Regions from separate parts of the Peribacillus sp. NPDC097224 genome, predicted to be linked through region 2. Evidence: riboswitches for the same ligand, from Rfam matches in the RefSeq annotation. Region 2 holds a riboswitch; the other holds the start of a gene.
The links. Region 2 has a riboswitch for thiamine pyrophosphate ahead of thiT (energy-coupled thiamine transporter ThiT). Riboswitches for the same ligand answer to the same signal wherever they lie in the genome.
Positions count from the first base shown of each region.

Region 1 (7,870 bases), 280 kb from region 2:
ATAGTTGAAGTAATTTCCATTTACCGGAATAGTTTGACCGACGATTTTAGTTGACCAGCCAGCAAAATATCTCATATGCTCAATGGCTAGAGGGATATCCGCATTTGTTGTTTCACTGATGGGCTTTCCATTGTCCAGTGTTTCTAATTGCGCTAATTCTGTTTTATTTTCTTCCATTAAATCTGCTAGTTTATACATCAACCTGCTACGGTTAGCGGCGCTCATCTTGGACCAAGGGCCTTCATCGAATGCTTTTCTTGCGGCCTTAACGGCTAAATTGATATCTTCTTTATCCGCTTCATATATATCTGCGAGTTTCTTGCCTGTTGCGGGGTTGGGAGTGGTAAAGGTCTTCTTCGAGGCACTTTCTACGAATTTTCCATTGATATAGAGCTTTTTAGGACCTTTTAAAAACTTGTCCAGCTTTCCACTTACTTCTAACGTTAGATTGGTCATTGTTTCCCTCCTGAATATAATGATTATATTGGGCAAAACATGATGACTTAATTGATAACGCTTTCATATGCCAATATTTATCATAAAATAAATAGATGAAATATTCAATCATTACTATTCGACATTTTATTCTTAAATGGAAAAAGGCTTGAAATCAACGTTTTTTCTATTTGAGTAAAGAAAAGTGTCAAGACAGTTGTAAATACTATAGCGAAAAGGAAAATTAATAGGTAATATTAAATAGGAGAATATATTGGTAAGCGATCAGATTTTAGGAGGTTTATATGGAAAACAATGCGAAAGTGATATCGCAGCGTAAACTGCTGGGTGTCGCTGGTTTTGGATGGATGTTTGATGCACTTGATGTCGGGATGCTTTCTTTTATCATCGTTGCATTGAAACAGGATTGGAATTTAACGAGCCAACAGGTCGGTTGGATCGGAAGTATCAATTCTATCGGGATGGCAGTAGGGGCGATTCTCTTTGGAGCAATGGCAGACCGGGTTGGCAGAAAGAATGTCTTTATCATAACCTTATTATTATTTTCGATTGCGAGCGGTCTGTCTGCAGCCGTCAGTACGCTTAGTTTATTCCTGATTTTGCGTTTCTTGATAGGGATGGGGCTCGGGGGAGAGCTACCCGTTGCTTCAACACTCGTTTCTGAAAGCGTCGAGGCAAGTAAAAGGGGACGTGTTGTGGTACTCCTTGAAAGTTTCTGGGCGGTCGGCTGGTTGTTGGCGGCGCTCATCTCTTATTTCATCATTCCTGTATACGGATGGCGTGTGGCTTTGTTATTAAGTGCGGTTCCGGCATTATATGCTCTATATCTACGTTTGAAATTACCCGATTCTCCTAAATATACGGAGCTTGAAAAGAAACAGAGACCGTCTGTGCTGAACAACATGAAAATGGTCTGGCAAAAAGGGCACGCACGTCAGACACTTGTTTTATGGATTCTTTGGTTTTGTGTGGTCTTTTCCTATTACGGCATGTTTTTATGGTTACCAAGTGTCATGGTCATGAAGGGCTTCAGCATGATTCAGAGTTTTGAATATGTATTGATCATGACGTTAGCCCAATTGCCTGGTTATTTCTCTGCTGCGTGGCTGATAGAGAAGATGGGGCGTAAGTTCGTATTGATTACATATTTAATAGGAACGGCAGGTAGTGCATTTTTCTTTGGCTCCGCTGAAGGCTTATCACTCTTGATCGTATCCGGCATGTTCCTATCGTTTTTCAACTTAGGTGCATGGGGGGCGCTTTATGCGTATACACCTGAACAGTATCCAACCGTCATTCGTGGAACAGGGACGGGGTTAGCAGCTGGAGTCGGACGCGTCGGGGGCATTTTGGGGCCGTTGCTTGTCGGGTATCTAGTTGCTGGAGATACACCGATATCGACCATCTTCACGATTTTCACAATCGCAATTTTAATTGGTGCTGTTGCTGTGGCATTTGGAAAAGAAACGAAGAATACCATTCTTTCATAAAGGAAGGAGGATGACTCGAAATGAGCATCCTCCTTCTATTAATTAGTGAATCTTTTTATAGTGTATGAAAGGAGTGTAGCCGCGTCCATTGGATTTTTTGCCTGTGTAATGGCAGAGACGACCGCAGCACCGGCAATTCCACTTTTAGAAAGCCTGTTGATATTATCCGCTGTAATCCCACCGATCGCAACGGCAGGAATCGAGGTACTGTGACAAATTCTCTCCAGTTCCCCTTTTTTCAAAGCAGTTGCGTCTTGTTTCGTTTTTGTCGGGAATACAGAGCCAACACCAATATAGTCAGCGCCATTGTTTTCAGCTTCAAGGGCCTCCTCCAAGGTAGAGACGGATACTCCAATGATCATATTGTCAGGAACAAGGGTCTTGATGATGGGAAGAGGAAGGTCATCCTGCCCAACATGAATTCCATCCGCTCCTACAGCAAGCGCAATATCCACGCGGTCATTAATGATTAACGGAATCGAAAGTTCATCAAGGACACCTTTTAATAGAGAAGCTTTTTGATAAAAAGTAAGGGAAGATGCCTGCTTTTCTCTAAGTTGGACGGCCGTAACTCCGCCTGAAACCGCCTCGGTGATGATAGTGGTCATGTCCTCGACGGCTAATGATTCTTCCGTGACTAAATAAAGGCTCAAATCAAATGGCACTTTCTTCATGCATTTTCACCTCGTATTTCCATATGGAATCATTCATTCCTGAGATGGCATCGATAATCCGTGTCCGGTATGTCCCTGTGCCATCATTTTTTTCAAGGGTTCTGGCAGCAAGCTCACCAGAGATGCTCATGGTTGAAATTCCTGCGATAGCAGCTGAATAGTAATCCTCCGTAATTCCGCAGAAGACCCCAATCAAGGCCGTCGACATACAGCCTGTGCCGGTCACCTTTGTTAAAAGAGGGTTTCCATTATCGATGATGGACGTACGTGAAGAGTCACTAACGGCATCCTTGGCTCCACTCACGACGACAACACTCTTCAGTTTTCTAGCAGCACGTAGGGATAGTTCTGCATTACTCATGGAAAGCGGTCCTGAATCGACCCCTCGCGTTACGATATCGCCTCCCATTAGCCGATGGACTTCACTTGCATTGCCGCGAATAATCTGGACAGTCATTGAATCGAGCAGTTCCATAGCTTTCTCTGTTCGGTAAGTGGTGGAACCGACGCCCACAGGATCTAAAATTACGGGTATATGGCAATCGTTCGCTGTTTTCCCGGCAATCGCCATCGCCTCCAAGGAAACATCATCCAGTGTACCTAAGTTAATCACCAGTGCTTGTGCCAGTTTGACCATGTCCGCCACTTCTTTTGGATTGGAAGTCATAACGGGAGAACCACCAATTGCCAGGGTAGCATTGGCACAATCATTTGCAGTAACAAAGTTGGTGATTTGGTGGACGAGTGGTTGTTTCTTTCTCACTCTGCCAAATAAGTCTGCAACGGATGTATTCATGTGAAATCACTCCGTTCCTTTTTATAAAATTGATGGAAATGGTGAACGGGTCCGTGTCCCTTACCGAGTTCTAAGCTATTTCGTATCGCTTCTGAAATATAGATTTTCGCTTGTTCAATGGACGTCGCTAAAGGAAGTCCATTAGCAAGATTAGATGCAATGGCAGAGGAAAGGGTACAGCCAGTTCCATGCGTATTTTTCGTATGAATGCGTTCACCCTTGATCCAAGAGAACTCCTTGCCATCATAAAAGAGATCATTTGGATTTCCTGCTGCATGTCCTCCTTTCAGTAAAACAGCCTTCGGACCCAGTTCCAGAATAGCGGTACATGCCTTATAAAAGTCCTGCTTCGTCCGGATCGGGAATCCGGTAAGGACCTCTGCTTCCGGTATATTCGGCGTGACAAGTGTAGCAAGTGGAAGTAAATCGATTTTTAACGACGAAACGGCCCTCTCATCTAACAGATGGTGTCCACTTTTGGAAATCATGACAGGATCAAGGACGACGATAGCCGGTTTAAATAATTTTAGTGAATGGGCGACGGTTTCGACCGTCTCCTTTGATCCAAGCATCCCTATTTTTACTGCGTCTACACGAATGTCTTCAAATACGGCCGCAATTTGATCGGTGATCACAGGGAGATCGATGGGCTGTACAGATCGAACTTCCAAGGTATTCTGTGCCGTAACGGCGGTGATAACAGACATGCCATAAACCCGATGGGCCGAAAATGTTTTTAAATCAGCTTGGATGCCGGCTCCGCCCCCAGAGTCAGATCCGGCGATCGTTAGTGCCCTTTTCATAAAAAAACCCCTTCATATAATGATTTTTTAAGAGAACTTTCAATAAAAGAAAGCCTATAATTGCGCCCGTTAAAGAACTAAGAAGAAAAGCTGGCAGAAAACCAAAAAGTGCCGCTTTTTTTCCCAATAATAAAAGCGCGATCGGATAACAGGCGATGGATCCGAGAATGCCTGTCCCCACTATTTCTCCCAAGCAGGCGTGTCCCATCCTTCTTGTTTTTTGGTAGAGGAAGGCCGCCAGCAGGGCACCAACCATGCTGCCCGGAAATGCAAAAATGGAACCTGTACCTGTCATGTTCCTGATAAGGGATACTAAAAAGGCCTGTGTCACAGCAAAAAGCGGCCCCAACATAACGGCTGTCATGACGTTGGTTACATGTTGAATAGGAAACACCTTCGCAAAACCAACAGGGATGTAAACGAATGAGCTAGTCAGGGTAGTGATGGCCGTGAACAAGCTAGTCAACGTCATTTTCCGTAACAAGTTACCAGTATCTAGCATTCAAAGAGGCCAATCCTGTTCGTTGTGAACCATGTCCCAAAATAAATATTCATATCGGGAGGTCATTAAAAAGTGTTTCTCTAATCTTTTTAATTCCCCCTCAGGCATATCTTCCGTCAGTTCGTCTAACAGCTTGGCCAACCATTTGTGCGCATCTGCGAATTCGGGGGATGCATATGATTGAATCCAAGCGATATAACGATTTGTTTCTAGTGCTGTACCATTTTGTTCTTTTAATAACGAGCCAATTTCATAGTAATCCCAGGCACAAGGAAGTAAGCAGGCAATAAGGTCGGCTAAAGTTCCATGATGGGCAGCATTGAGCATATAACCTGTATAGGCAAGGGTAATCGGAGTGGGTTCGGTATTTTCCAATTCCTCAGAACTAATTCCGAACTCCTTGCAGTAGCTCCTATGCAAATCCATTTCTACCTGTAGAGTCTCATTTAAAATACTCGCAAATTTGGTCATGATCTCAAGGTTAGTGGCCTTGATGGTCCCTAAGGCAAAAAGCTTGGCATAATCCATAAGATAGATATAGTCCTGCTTTAAGTAATAGGCGAATTTCTTTTCTGATAGTGTCCCGTTTCCAATTGCTTGAACGAAAGGATGAGTATGATTCTTTTTCCAAATTTCTTTTGAACGTTCGTGGAGTCTAGCACTGAAAGTTTTCATTTGGGTTTTCGTCATGATTTTTCCCCCTTATAATTCATTCACATACAAAGGAGGGGAGTGTCCAAAAATGAAGAACAGCCGCTTTCATATAGAAAGCGGCTGTTCTAGGAATGTACGAATCCCTTTTTCAACCTGCTTTCCTCCGCTGGTATGACCAGATCAGGTACAAAGGGTTTGATTCTCAGCCTATTAATGGCTCCCCTAGCAGTTTATTATTCAATTAAACGAAAACCCCGTTCCTGAAAACGGAACGGGGCAGATGGATGAAGTCAAATATACGACGACGATATCATCCACTTTCCTCCGCCGGCATCACCCGGATCAGGTTCAAAGGGTCCGGAACATCATTCCATCTCAGTCTTATAGAAGACTCCCCTAGTGGTATTTCGTATGTGATTATTGTCATCATATCAGATAAAAAGGAAAATGCAACCTTTGAATCCAATAGAATTTTATGAGTATTTTGTGGCGTGAAAGGGGTAGTAGGATAAAATCCCCAATGGTAAATGGAGCATACCTAACCCACGGTCAATTGGAGGGAAATATAGTTATTAGCAAAATAGGGATATGGTCTTACCTTGTGCTAAAAGGGCACACGGAAAAATAATATAAAAATTAAAAATTATTTGAATGTAATTGACTTATCCTTGCAAGTGGGATAAAATCATGTCAAAATCATTTATATTCTGTATTCTTATCCAGAGAGGTGGAGGGACTTGGCCCTATGAAACCTCGGCAACAGACCCATCGGGGAACTGTGCTTCTTCCAACAAGCAATCGCTTGGAAGATAAGAAGAGACGAACGGACCTCTGTCGACCTCTTCTTGGATTAGAAGGGGTTTTTATTTTTGTCAAATAGGGTTTAAGAATCCCATACAACAGGTATATATATTTTGGCTTTAGCAAATCCTATAAGATTAGGGGCATTATATGTGGAAAATATGAATAAAAGGAAAGGGGCCATTCATATGGCAGAGTTTTTCGAGAAAAAAGAACAGAGGAGAGCATTGTTGATAGAAGAACTATTATCAAATGGTGTATACAAAACCTCTGATGAAAAGCATCTCTATGATGCTCCATTAAAAGCTCTTGAAGATGAATATAAGATCGTTATAGATAGATCAGGTAATGAGTCACCTCCAGAGTGCATGACTTAGTTAACCTATAGTGAACAATCAAAGAGAAAAAGCATTTGCTGTGTAAAAGCGAATGCTTTTTCTCTTTGAACTGACATAAAAAGTACAAAATAGAAAAATATAATGGGTATTTTGTCACATTTCACTAGTGAAATAACATATTTAAAACATGTAAAATGATTGATTTCGCCTAGTGCTTTGGTTATGATAAAAATGTAAAATAATTGAAAAATAGGAAGTGATTATATTGAAGCCTCCTCATATAACAACAGTTGAAAAAATTGAAGAAAAACGAAAAGAAATGATTATGTTAGCAAAAAATTATGGTTTGACAAGCAGGATGACCATTCAAGCAAGTCAAGAGTTGGATTCTTTATTGAATGCGGTCACACATATAAAATTCCTGGGAGTTTGTCGCGAATAATCAGTACATCCCACTAGACCATTCAAATCCAGGCAATCGCCTTTTGCAATGGAAGTCATGTAGTGACACGTTTACCAAGAATGACCAAATCGCGTTCCACTCCATCGAGTTCTGCTATTTTCGGTAAATGCGCCCATTTTTCAAAACCAAATTTTGAAAAAAGCTTAATACTTGGTGCATTGTGTGCGAAAATAAATCCAAGAAGTGTCTTAATCCCTATCTTCGGACTCACCTCTATAGCCTTTTGGATTGAAAGTTGTCCAATTCCTTTCCCACGGAACTCCTCATCTATATAGATGCTAATTTCAGCGGTAAAATCATATGCGGGTCTACCATAAAAAGATTGAAAACTCATCCATCCAGCTGTTTTTCCATCATGTATGATCATATATAATGGCCGTTTGAGAATATGATGTTCTTCAAACCATTTGAGCCGTGATTCTACTGTAACTGGTTCTGTATCCGCAGTGACCATCCTCGAAGGTACTGTAGAATTGTAAATTTCGATAATTTTAGGCAAATCCTCAAATACTGCTTCCCTGAATTCTGTAAACTCCTTCATCATTAAGCTCCAATCCATTTATTATGGCATTCCAATCACCAGTACAGGTGCGTCATGCAATTTAATTTTTATTAAGTTATTCAAATGTTAGGCTTGTCCTCTTTTTGGGTATTTAAAAATAAAATACTTCCTAGTGAATACAAAAGGAGAAGCAAAACAAATGAAGAAAATCGTTGGCTTATTTTTTATTGTACTTGTTATTTGTTTAGTTGCCTATGCGTTTCAGGCAGTAGATGCGAAAAACGATCAAAGAGTCATGGCATTTGGAGATTCTTTGACTTACGGAAAGGGCGATAAAGAAGGGGAAGGATATATTGATGACTTGAAACATAAAACGAATGATTCCGATTCA
Region 1 is NZ_JBIWDK010000003.1:463,785-471,654, forward strand. Features, by position in the region: gene ACIQXR_RS08960 (aldehyde dehydrogenase family protein) at 1-456, opposite strand, end outside; gene ACIQXR_RS08965 (MFS transporter) at 741-1,946, shown strand; gene thiE (thiamine phosphate synthase) at 1,985-2,620, opposite strand; gene thiM (hydroxyethylthiazole kinase) at 2,601-3,416, opposite strand; gene thiD (bifunctional hydroxymethylpyrimidine kinase/phosphomethylpyrimidine kinase) at 3,413-4,219, opposite strand; gene thiW (energy coupling factor transporter S component ThiW) at 4,188-4,721, opposite strand; gene tenA (thiaminase II) at 4,722-5,411, opposite strand; TPP riboswitch at 5,517-5,609, opposite strand; TPP riboswitch at 5,678-5,783, opposite strand; SAM riboswitch class I at 6,088-6,191, shown strand; gene ACIQXR_RS08995 (Fur-regulated basic protein FbpA) at 6,290-6,553, shown strand; gene ACIQXR_RS09000 (aspartyl-phosphate phosphatase Spo0E family protein) at 6,780-6,956, shown strand; gene ACIQXR_RS09005 (GNAT family N-acetyltransferase) at 7,012-7,521, opposite strand; gene ACIQXR_RS09010 (DUF459 domain-containing protein) at 7,679-7,870, shown strand, end outside.
Region 1: another riboswitch for thiamine pyrophosphate. It lies ahead of tenA (thiaminase II); the one in region 2 lies ahead of thiT (energy-coupled thiamine transporter ThiT).

Region 2 (7,870 bases):
TATCATCTATGTTAGTATCTGTATTTTTCAGTTGTTTCATCAGTGAATTTAGAATTTTTTCTATTTCTTCTTCAAAATATTCTATATAGCCATCTGACAAATGCTTTAATCGCTCTTTCCATTCGGTAAGGATAGTAGTTTTATGAGAAGATAGGAAGTGAAGAGTCATTTCTCGATTCAATACCATTTTGCCCTCCATGTGTAGGAAAATGAATTTATCTTACTTAATTATGAATGAATTAGAATATAATTCCAAAATGTAATATATGGTTTTAATAATAACAGATTGAAAGCGTTCTTTAAATACTCATTCATGCGGTAAATGATCGGTAAAAGGGGAAAGGCTTTGTTTATATTAGGTAAACATTGTATTAATAGGGGGTTTACACATATAAAAAAGGCACCGTTCATTATTGACGGGTACCTTTTTTTTGAAATGTATAGGGTTCGATATGGACAATGACATGTTTGATGTCATGTTCCTTTAATAAGTTTTCTTCAACCTTCACTGTAATGTCATGACTTTGGATGACGGTCAAGAGCGGATTGACATGCACGGTTGTTTCAACCAGAATTTCATTCCCATGCATCCGAGCTTTAATTTCACTCATGTCTTTCACCCCATCCGTCAACAGGATGGTTTGACCTATTTGTTGGAGATGCTGTTCATCGAAACCGTCGGTCAAGGAAAGTGAAGCGTCGTGGAAAATATCCCAAGCCGTTTTACAGATCATCAGACCTACCACTAAAGCCGCAACCGCATCCAACCAGTCTATGCCGATTGTGGTACCGATAATACCTACGAAAGCACCGATACTGACAAGAGCATCAGAACGGTTGTCCTGTGCGACAGCATGGATGGAGGCGCTGTTTATTTTTTTGCTTAAAGCCAAGTTGTAACGATAAACCCCGTACATGAAGATGGCGGAGAATAAAGCGACATAAGCTGTGAACATATTCGGTACAACTGTCGCATCCTGCGAAAAGAATGATTCGATGGCGCTGTATATGACCTGTAATCCGACGGTGATCATAATGAAGGCGGCAACCAGAGACGCTACGGTTTCAGCTCTCAGATGACCGTATGAATGATTATTATCAGGTGGTCGCTTTGATATTTTTAAGCCTATTAATACAGCGACAGAGGCAATGATATCGGTCGTGTTGTTTAAACCATCTGCCCAAAGTCCTTTCGAGTCTCCAAAGTAACCAAACGTTAATTTGAGGGCCGACAAGAATATGTATGCGGCTATACTGATATAGGCGCCCTTTTCAGCAGAAATTGAATGTTTATCCATGTCTTTTCCCCCTCGTGCAAAATAACCTTTATAAAGATATCAAATTGAACCCTAGTGAGTCTATAGAAAAATTGTCGTCTTTATCCATCTAACTTGGCGTATGGCATGTGTATTGAGGCCATGTAAAGAAGTTGGCTGGATGAAAAAATATAACCAGTAATAGGGAAAAACGCTCGTGGATATAATCGTGTTATTTACTTGTCAATTAGAGAAACTAGTAGTATATTCTAACCGAGGAACAAAAATTAAATACTTCCACAAGGGGAGCCAAGATGGCTGAGAGTGAACGTTTGAGTTCAGACCCTATGAACCTGTTAGTTAGTACTAGCGTAGGGATGTGGTTTTGGATAGCAATACTGGGCATCCATTACCGCCCTGGTGTTGCTTTTTTGCATGCCGAAAAAGCTACACGGGACTCATGGGCACTTTTGCACGTGGAGAAGGGTGAGAGATGATGAAACATAAAACATTATTCATGACAGAGGTCGCGATTTTTTCTGCATTGGCATTACTGCTGGATATAGTCTCCGGTTTTGTTTTTGCAAGGATATGGCCACAGGGGGGATCGATTTCCATTGCCATGGTACCGATATTCTTAATGGCCTATCGTTGGGGAATCAAGGGCGGAATGGCCACCGGTTTACTATTGGGGCTTTTGCAGATTGCCACTGGTTTGGCATTTCTGGCAACGCCGCTTCAAGGATTTATCGAATATTTCCTTGCTTTTACCGCCGTGGGATTATCCGGGTTGTTCATGAATAAATTTGTGAATAACCGTAAAGGGGGAAAACGGTTAAGAGGGGATATATATGCGGTTTGTGGCATGTTTGTGGGGAGCTTCCTGAGGTTTCTTTGCCATTTTACAGCAGGTATCGTTTTCTTTGGGGAATATGCGCCAGACGGGCAACCAGTCGTCCTCTATTCCTTGATTTACAATGGGACATATATGCTGTTTAGTTTTATTTTATCAGCAATCGTGGTAATGGTGCTTTATTCGGCTGCTTCGAATGTCTTGTTGAAGAAAGCCATCTAAGGACAGACCTATAAAAAGGGCCGGCTCAATTATGAGCCGGCCCTTTTCTCCATTATTTTGCAATAAATACCGAGCAAGGTGCCTGCTTGGCTATGGAACTGCTGGTGCTTCCGAGGAAGAACTTTTCCAGGCCGCTTTTTGCACTGTTGCCGACGATGATTAAATCGGCATTCGCCCGCTTTGCATAGTCACATATACTATCGGTGGCATTTCCCTCTAAAATCTCGATATTTCCATTAACCTGGCATTCACTGAGCAATCTCATCATATTGCTTTCAGCCATCCTCACATTGTTTTCATGAACGGTGGGAGTATCGTTCATGTGCATTTGACTTTGTTGTTCTACTTCTGTTACGGGATGCGTTTGTGAAGGGTCGACATAAAATCCTGCTGCCGGTACGAACCCAGGAGCGGATGCACTCTCGATGATGCGGCTTTCACCTTTTGGATTCAGAACTTGAACAATGGTCAATTCAGCTTCCGGAAAGGCCTTTTTTAATGAAGCTCCATATTCCACTGCGCGGTTGCTCTCTTCATTTCCATCATAAGCGGCGACGATACGTTTTAATTGTTTCATCTAAAATCATCTCTCCCCATAATTTGTCATTATAGGTTATATACCCGTTTTTATTGGTTTCATGCCTTTTTCAGGTGTATATTGATTTATAAATGTGGGTAAAGGGTATGGAAAAAGAAAAGACTAGGCATGAAAGGGAGAAATATTGTAGGCACTTTGTATGGAAAAGGATAATGGGAAAAATGTTGTGGAATTTGTTTTCCCTTTTAGCCATTGCAAGAGTTTTCTTTCATAAAAAGGGCAAAATATTTTTAATGGAGCATGTCGCATCTGGGAAAATGGGGGTACAAATGAGAGCGTTATTGAAAATAGGTCTTATAATTATATCAATCATTGTCGTAGTGGGAGCCGGTTTGTTCATATATTTTAAACAAACTGTGGATATAAGCAATCTCCAGGATCAACTTCAGCAACCGACCAAGATTTATGACGAGGATGGGAACTTAGCCAGTACCGTCACGGCTAATAAATCGGAAGGCGTCGCGATAGAGGAGATCCCGGAACATCTCATTCAAGCGGTCGTATCCATTGAGGATCACCGTTTTTATGAACATCATGGCATAGATTATCAAGCGATCATGCGTGCGATGGTGAAAAATGTCAAGGCGAAAAGCGTTGTTGAAGGCGGGAGCACACTTACCCAACAACTTGTAAAAATCACCATGCTTGAATCAGATCGGACCTTGAAAAGAAAGATAGAAGAGTTTTTCATCGCTCAAGAATTGGAACGTACGTATACAAAGGATGAAATTTTGGAAATGTATGTGAATCAAGTTTATTTTGGACATGGAGCATGGGGACTCAAAAAGGCAGCGAACATATATTTTTCAAAAGATGTTTCTGAGTTAACCGTCGCCGAAGGGGCTTTGCTTGCTGGGGTCATTAACTTGCCTTCCAAGCTTGATCCGTACAAAAATCCAGAAGGGGCGGTTAAACGACGGGATTTGGTACTGTCTAGAATGACCGAACACGGATATTTGACCGAAGAGGAAGCGGCTTCTGCCAAAAAGGATGAAGTATCACTACAGTTAGGTGAAGATACAGATCCTTTAAAAGGGAAGTATCCTTATTATATAGACCATGTCCTATCTGAAGCCTCCACCATGTATGGATTGGAGCTCCAGCAATTACTCACTAGGGGCTATAAAATATATACCACATTAGATCAACCGATGCAGCAGGCTGCCGAATCAGTCTATAGTCAGGATGCCAATTTCCCTTCTGGGACAAGCAATGACATATTGGTGCAAAGTGGGACGGTCCTTCTTCATCCTAAAACAGGCGGCATTAAGGCACTTGTTGGGGGGAGGGGCGAGCATCAATTCATGGGATATAATCGGGCGACGCAACTGAAAAGATCTCCTGGTTCGTCGATTAAACCGCTCGCTGTTTATACACCGGCAATTGAAGAAGGATATGAAATGACCGACTCTTTAAAAGACGAGAAGATGGAGTTCGGGAATTATGAACCATCGAATTTGAGCGGCACTTATAAAGGGGAGGTCCCAATGTATGAAGCCGTGATGAATTCCTTGAATGTACCAACCGTTTGGCTCCTGAATGAAATTGGAATCGACAAGGGGCTGGATGCGCTCAAACGGTTTGGGATTCCTTATGACAAAAAAAATGACCGAAATCTATCGATAGCCTTAGGCGGGATGGATAAAGGGGTGTCCCCACTCCAAATGGCAGGAGCTTATGCGGCGTTTGCAAATGAAGGAAAGCGAAACGAAGCGCATGCCATTATAAAAATAGAAGACACGGATGGGAAAGAAATAGCAGCCTGGAAGGAAAAGAAGACAAAGGTGGCTTCGAAGGATGTCGTCGATAAGATGAATGCGATGCTTCTTGGGACAGTTAACTATGGAACGGCTAAAAATGCCGCGGTCTCTGGCTATGAAATCGCAGGAAAGACAGGATCCACACAGGTCCCGATCGAAGGCATATCAGGTGTGAAGGATCAATGGTTCGTGGGATACACCCCTTCTTTAGTAGGAGCTGTATGGGCTGGCTACGATAAAACGGATAAAGAACATTATTTAACCACTAACAGCAGCCAGGGAAGTACACTCATCTTTCAAAAGATCATGGCTCAGGCCTTACAGAACGAAACGGCTGAATCATTTCATGCAGAAGACATCGGACCATTGATAGCAGAACAGCAGGAAAAGGAAGAAGAAGAGGAAAGGAAGCAATATTGGATTGATAAGGGGAATGAAATCAAGGAGGGGCTTGGTAAGTGGAAAACATGGGATTTTCCTTGGTGATGATTGGGGATATATCCATATTCCCAGTAATGAAAAAAAGCTGTCATTATTGACAGCTTTTTTTCCCTCATTAAAAGATGAAATTTACAACTAAACCGATTACGACGATAGCCCCGATAATCATTAAAATGGTTCTCATATCTACACCTCATTTATATGTAATTTTTTTTCGTATATTAAATCCCAACGGTTTGGTTGGAGTGAAATCCTATTTTTTCATCATTTTCTTTACAAATGGCCTGAACCTTTTCCAGCATTGCATGTACATTTTGTCCTTCTAGGATCACTTTCATATCCACACACTCTTGTAGAATGAGAACGAATGATACAAATGTTGAAAGTTTTGTGGCATCGACCATTTTATGATTGCAGATAAAGTAGATGTTTCCTTTGAATTCTTTTGTCACTTGGTATAAGTTCATGATTTGACGCATGGATAATCGTGTATTTGTTTTAATATCAGCAGAAATTACTTTGTTCATGGTTGTTTACTCCTTTAATTTTTATATAATTAAATGTTTGTGCCGTAATACTTATAAGATAGAAAAACTAAGTTAAGTTCTTTTGAATTCATGTAATTGGGTTATGGTGTATATTTACCCGCGTATATCGTTTTGAAACCTATTAGAATATTTAAACTTGGAGGGAGTTTGGCCCTATGCTGACACTGATAAAGAATGGTGAGGTTTATACGCCGGAATACATAGGTAAGAAAGACGTTTTGTTGGTCGGAAAACAAATTGGCTTCATCGAGGATAAAATCGACGTCCCTGCCAATTTCGTTGCATTGCAAGTGATTGACGCGAACGGTCGAATCATTGTACCAGGTTTTATCGATGCACATGTTCATATCATCGGTGGCGGCGGTGAAGGGGGATTCAAAACAAGAACGCCCGAAATTCAGTTGACCGACGCGACGCTAGCCGGTATCACGACATTAGTCGGGGTCATTGGCACGGATGGAACGACAAGGACGATGCCGGACTTGCTCGCTAAAGCGAGGGCCCTAGAAGAAGAAGGGATTAGTTGCTTCGTTCAAACAGGTTCGTACCAAGTCCCGGTGAAGACCCTAATGGACAAGATTGAAGATGATTTAATCTTAGTGGATAAAATCATTGGAGTTGGTGAAATTGCCATTGCCGATCACCGTTCTTCACAGCCAACCGTGGCAGAGCTTGCAAAACTTGCGTCGCAGGCCAGGAATGGAGGACTTTTGTCCGGGAAAGCCGGTATCGTTAATATACATGTCGGGGATAGCCTGGATCATGTACAGGTAATCGAGGAAGTCGTCAGGACGACGGAAATACCGATTACACAGTTCTACCCTACACATATGAACCGGAACCCGCATTTGTTTGAGGCCGGGATACAATTTGCCAAAAAAGGCGGGTACATCGATTTCACGACAAGTACCATTCAAAAATTCCTGGATGAAGGGGAAGTAAAAGCAAGCACGGCAATAAGGAGAGCCCTCGACGAAGGTGTTGATATCCGCAACATCACGCTTACATCAGATGGACAGGCTAGCCTTCCGGCATTTGATGGCAACGGAAATATATCCGGACTGAGTATGGGGACCTGCATGTCGCTGTATGAATCGGTTGTCGATGCGATTATCGATGATGGAGTTTCGATAGAGGATTCCATCCGTGTGGTCACGGAAAATCCCGCGAATATTTTGAAGCTAACTAATAAAGGACGGGTGGAAACGGAAAGGGACGCAGATATACTGATTTTGAAAAAAGAGACCTTTGAAATAGATACCGTCATCGCAATGGGTCAGATTATGGTCAGTGAGGGCAAAGCGATGGTGAAGGGCACATTTGAAAAATAATTCATTGATTTCTCTTTCTTGAATTGGAATTTTTGGGTAAAATTAACCAGAAAGTCGGATGAAGGGGGATAGAAAGAGATCATAAAACTTTTTAACAATCGAAATTATACGAAATTATTTTTAGCGAACGTAACATCACAAATGGGCGGGACCATCGGCATGACTGCATTTATGTTTTATTTACTGGACCGCTTCACCAATCAGCCGATTTATGCGACGGTTACGGAATTAATGTATTCTTTGCCTACCCTTGCTGTTTTCTTACTGGTGGGGGTTTTTGCTGATAGATTGGACAGGCAAAAGATTGCTTTGTATTGTGATTGGATTTGCGCAGGGTTGTCTGTTTTATTCTTACTTTCGTTAGAGCTAGATGCTCTCATGGTATCGTTTGCCGTCATTTTTCTGAGAAGTGCCGTCAGGAATTTCTTTGTGCCAGCGGAGTCAGCGTTGATTCAAGGCATTTTGCCTAAAGAGGATTATACGATGGCGGCTGGTTTAAATCAGATGGTATCGAGTCTGTTCATGCTTTTCGGAAACGGAATCGGCATTTTTATCTATTGGTCAGTCGGCATCGAGGGAGCCATTATCTTCGATGTGATCGGATTTATAATCAGTGGTTTCTTGATCCGTTCCTGTCGGATTTCAAAAGAAGTCAGACAGCCGAATGGAGTTTACAATTTGAAGGAACTGAGTGTAACAGGCGTTTGGGCAGATTTTAAAATTGGCTGGCAATATATATGGCAGTATAAGCTATTGTTCACGTTAATCAGCGGTTTTCTAGTATTTGGGATTGTGAATGGTGGATTTTCCGTGATGCAGGTTTTTATCTTGAAGTACAAACTTGAACCTGTTGATTATGAA
Region 2 is NZ_JBIWDK010000003.1:187,068-194,937, forward strand. Features, by position in the region: gene ACIQXR_RS07580 (histidine kinase N-terminal domain-containing protein) at 1-187, opposite strand, end outside; gene ACIQXR_RS07585 (cation diffusion facilitator family transporter) at 411-1,298, opposite strand; TPP riboswitch at 1,549-1,651, shown strand; gene thiT (energy-coupled thiamine transporter ThiT) at 1,750-2,331, shown strand; gene ACIQXR_RS07595 (universal stress protein) at 2,384-2,908, opposite strand; gene ACIQXR_RS07600 (transglycosylase domain-containing protein) at 3,199-5,175, shown strand; gene ACIQXR_RS07605 (hypothetical protein) at 5,352-5,657, opposite strand; gene iadA (beta-aspartyl-peptidase) at 5,834-7,009, shown strand; gene ACIQXR_RS07615 (MFS transporter) at 7,088-7,870, shown strand, end outside.